One region of the Arthrobacter sp. 10N43 genome, then DNA from elsewhere that is predicted to be linked to it. Evidence: predicted binding sites of a transcription regulator. Region 1 holds the regulator's gene; the other holds the start of a gene.
The links. The regulator LexA, encoded in region 1, represses DNA repair genes until DNA is damaged. The targets are predictions, from matches to a motif close to TCGAACANNTGTTCGA.
Positions count from the first base shown of each region.

Region 2: the regulator LexA is predicted to act here: its motif matches at 1,190-1,205, upstream of AC1DDO_RS16965 (acetoacetate decarboxylase family protein).

Region 1 is NZ_JBFTIA010000005.1:52,471-54,667, reverse strand. Features, by position in the region: gene AC1DDO_RS11935 (ATP-dependent DNA helicase) at 1-807, shown strand, start outside; gene lexA (transcriptional repressor LexA) at 932-1,681, opposite strand; gene AC1DDO_RS11925 (LysM peptidoglycan-binding domain-containing protein) at 2,083-2,197, shown strand, end outside.
Region 2 is NZ_JBFTIA010000009.1:114,444-116,640, forward strand. Features, by position in the region: gene AC1DDO_RS16960 (helix-turn-helix domain-containing protein) at 1-937, opposite strand, end outside; gene AC1DDO_RS16965 (acetoacetate decarboxylase family protein) at 1,208-2,065, shown strand; gene AC1DDO_RS16970 (APC family permease) at 2,146-2,197, shown strand, end outside.

The DNA.
Region 1 (2,197 bases):
GCGGGGCGTTTGCGTGAGGGCCTGTTCGCCGAGCACACCGTCATCCTGACCTCGGCCACCCTGGCCATCGGCGCAGCCTTCGAGCCTGCCGCCGGCGGCCTAGGCCTGGTCGGCAACGGCGCCCCCAGCTGGACCGGCGTCGACGTCGGATCGCCCTTCGACTATCCGAAGCAGGGCATCCTCTATGTCGCCCGGCACCTGCCCAAACCCGGGCGCGGGACATCCCCTGAAGCGCTGGACGAACTAGAGAAGCTGATCCGCGCGTCCGGCGGCGGTGCCCTGTGCCTGTTTTCCTCACGGCGCGCGGCCGAGGACGCAGCCGAGGCCATGCGGCCCCGGCTGGGCATCAGCATCCTGTGCCAAGGGGAGTCGACCATGACCGCACTCGTGCGCCAGTTCGCCGACGAACCGGACACGTGCCTGTTCGGAACCATGTCCCTCTGGCAGGGCGTCGACGTCCCTGGCGTGTCCTGCCGGCTGGTGGTCATTGACCGGATTCCCTTCCCGCGGCCGGACGATCCGCTGATGACGGCGCGCTCCCGGGCCGTCGCCCAGGCCGGCGGCAACGGCTTCATGTCCGTCTCCGCCACACACGCCGCGATCCGCCTCGCGCAGGGCGCAGGCCGGCTGATCCGCTCGACGTCGGACAAAGGCGTGGTGGCCGTACTGGATTCGCGGCTGTCCACCGAGCGCTACGGCGGATTCCTGCGTGCCGCGCTGCCCCCGTTCTGGCCGACCACCGATTCCTCGATTGCCATGGCTGCCCTGGAGCGGCTCGCCAAAGAGTCGGGACAGGCCGCCAAGTAGGCGGCCGCGCAGCCAGCGGACCAGAAAACGCAAAGGTCCCCGTCCGGATTACCGGCGGGGACCTTTTTCTGGGTGCAGGTGTTCTTTGGATGTACGTGGTCCGGGATGACCCCGGCCGCAGCCGTCAGAGGGAGCGGAGAACCGAGACGACTTTGCCCATGATGACGGCGTGGTCGCCCAGGATGGGTTCGTACTGGGTGTTCTGCGGCAGCAGCCAGGTGTGGCCGTCCCGCTGGCGGAAGGTCTTGACCGTGGCTTCGTCGTCCAGCAGTGCGGCCACGATGTCGCCATTCACGGCGTCGCCCTGGCGCCGGACAACCACCCAGTCGCCGTCGCAGATGGCGGCATCGATCATCGAGTCGCCGGCGACCTTGAGCATGAAGAGTTCGCCATGGCCCACGAGCTGCCGGGGCAGCGGCATGACGTCTTCCACCACCTGGTCCGCGAGGATCGGCCCGCCGGCGGCGATGCGTCCGACGAACGGCACCATTGCCGTGTCGGTGGCGCTGGCGAGTTCGGTGACCGAGAGGCCGCCGACGGCCCGCAGGCCGCTGGACTTCTCGACCCCCGAAATCGCCGTGGTCCCCTCATCCAGGGTCAGCGGCATGAGCACTTCCATGGCCCGGGGACGCTTGGGGTCGCGCCGCAGGTAGCCAAGCTTTTCGAGCTGGGAGAGCTGATGGGTCACGCTGGACAGGCTGGCCAGGCCGACGGTGTCACCGATCTCGCGCATGGAGGGCGGGTAGCCGTTGTCCGTGACGGAGCGCTGAATGGTTTCCAGAATTTTCTTCTGCCGGACGGTGAGGCTTTTGGGGGCCCGTGCGGGTTGTGGGCTCCGCGAGGAGGCCCTGCCGCCGGTGGCTTGTGCTGCCATGTTCGCCAATGCCTTTCCGTTCCGCCCGGCCGCCATGTCTGGTCACCGGGAACTTCCGGCCTGAAAATGTCAGACCCTGCTGATCAACTACCAATGTTCGAATCAACCGGCGATGTTCGAGTCGTAAAAGTTCGAGTCGCAAGTGTTCGAGTCACAAGTGGTTGTCCTGTCCCTCAAAAATAGGCCAGCTGCAAGGCTTTTTCAAACATTTGTTCTAGCGAGTCTCGACATCGTTCGTTAGTAAGTGCTAAAACAGAACAAGCAAGGTTCGAATATGTGTTCGAGTTCGGAGCTCCGGCTCCGAAGGCAATGTTCGGTTCTATGTTCGAAGGTTCGGTCGGTTGGCGGCGAGTACGCGGAGTACGCCGGGCGGCACCGTATGGTCCAGGAGGGCTCAGTTCATGTCAGCTTCAAGCGCGTTTCACGGCACTTTTGTTCATGGCGTCACGAATCAGCAGCGCCGTGCGAGTCACAACGTCACTGGTCACGGCAGCATCGGCCACGGCAACATCGGCC
Region 2 (2,197 bases), on a different contig from region 1:
AGAGCAGAAAGTCTGATGAGGCTTCTGCTCCCACATCGATGACCCGCCAGGGAGGTTGCCCCAATCCTCTTCGGGCAAGCGAATTCAGGGCCTGCTCGACGTCGATTAACCCTCCAAAGTATCTGACCATTGTCTCCGTGAGGGCTGAGCTATCTCCATCGTGCTCCACGTAGTAGCGCTCGACCTCCACGGCGAACAACGTACAGAGGTGGAGCAAACTGCGGCGGTCGACGACTTCCTGATCAGCCGGTGTCATTAGCCACACATGGTGTCGTCCCTCGATCGGCAGTACATAGTAATCGCGGCCGGCAATGGCTGCCCGGCGGTCAGCGGAGCCGGTACTACCGATATTGAGAAGCCGTCGCCGCTCGTTCAGGACGCCTGAGTCCACCGTCGATCGCGTAAAGAGTGAGCATCCGGTCTCGGCCTCCACCACCTCTACCCGTATGCCCAGCATGGAGGAAATTTCGTCACTCAAAAACGGCCGCGCCGTTCGACTAAGACTCTTGCTGTAGGCCTCGTAGACGTCGGCAACTTTGTTTAAGCCGGCCTGGGCCTGCTCTGCGGCGTCTTTCGAGACAAAGGCCGCCAAAGTCGAAAAAGGTGTCTCCCAGTTGACTTGAAGCAGCGGAAACCCGAGGTGTTCGGCAGTTCTGCACATCACCTCGCTGAATGGCGAATTCCCGCGCGGATCCGAGGCTGCGAGGCCTACTATGCCGTGGCGATCCAACTGCTGAATTAGAAATTGTTGCCCTCGTGAGTCTGCCGGGAGCGCATCACGGGTCACCATCAGCAGTTCACCACTGGAGAGCCACCGCCAAGGGTCGGTCTCGGCGCAGACGTTGGCTGCGTCGATGAACCGCGTTTCACCGCGGCCGCCCGCGATCAGCCGAGCTCCGGCATCAGGGAAGTGCACTAGTTCGCGAATCGTTGTCATAGTCAATCCTGTCCTGCAGCGATATGAACCATTGTACATATGGATGAGTGCTGGATCACAACTCTGTGCGAACCGACGATATTCAGACGCGGCGGTGGGATCTAAGCTGGCTCAAACGCTTCCGCCGGGGCCTCGGGCTCCATAGCCGAACGGGACACGGGGGGACTACCTCTGAACAGCAGCCCGGGCAACACGCGCGGCTCCGCCACCAGAAGCCAACGACAAGGCACCAGTGGCCGCAAGCAGACACTCACGAACAGGAATTCGCAAATGACTTACGTTTGGACACAAGAACAGATCCAGCGATACTTCGGCTACTACGAGGGCCTCGCGACCCGCAACACGTACTCGTACCTCACCTTCTCCACTTCCGAGGAATTCGCACGTTCGGTGCTGCCGCCTTGTTTGGAACCCACGGATACACCTGAAGTGACCGTATCCTTCATGTCTTTCATGGAGGTCGCGAACGGCCGCACGAACAGAACAGGCCGGGACCGCTGCGCCATGATCCACATCAACGCCAAGTTCGGTGACGCCGAAGGAATCTACTACCTCAGCGTTTTGGAGACCGAGGAAGTCAACCTCGAGACCGGACGCGAGCTCTGGGGCATGCCGAAGAAGCTGGGAACGATCGATTCGTTCGACGACGGCGACACCCTGTTCGCGTTCGTCGAACGCAAGAACCACCGGATCATGGAGTTCCAAGCCGAAATGGGACCGGAACAGGGAGCCCAGCCCTTCCAGGAGGAGTTCTACTTTGAACTCCGTGGCCACTTCGGCGCTAACGGGTTCACGCTCAAAGACCGCGAACTGGTCGTCTTCAAGCTCGGCTCGACAGTGAACCGCTACCGGGAACTCCACAACCCGCACATCGTCCTCAAGGGCTCCCCCTGGGACCCCGGCATCGGCAGTGTCCCCCTTGGCGAATTTACAGGGGGAGGAATGACGGGCGGAAGGATGACGTGGGAGATCGTCGACGTCGTCAATCTGAACGACGACGGCCACGACTACGCGCCCTACATCCTTGGCCGCATGTACGACGACTGGCCGGACCTGCGCGAGACCGCCGGCCGCCACACTGAAGAAGCAACGCTCAAGCAGGACGTTCCCACACTGGCCCTGGCCTGAGCCATGGGTGCCAGGCCTATGGTGTTCCGCTGGCCACACTCGTGCCAGCCTATCCTTCCGTCAAGTCCATGGAGACTCTCATGACACAGCAACACAACGCGATCAGTCCGCCGCAAACTGATGAAACAACCC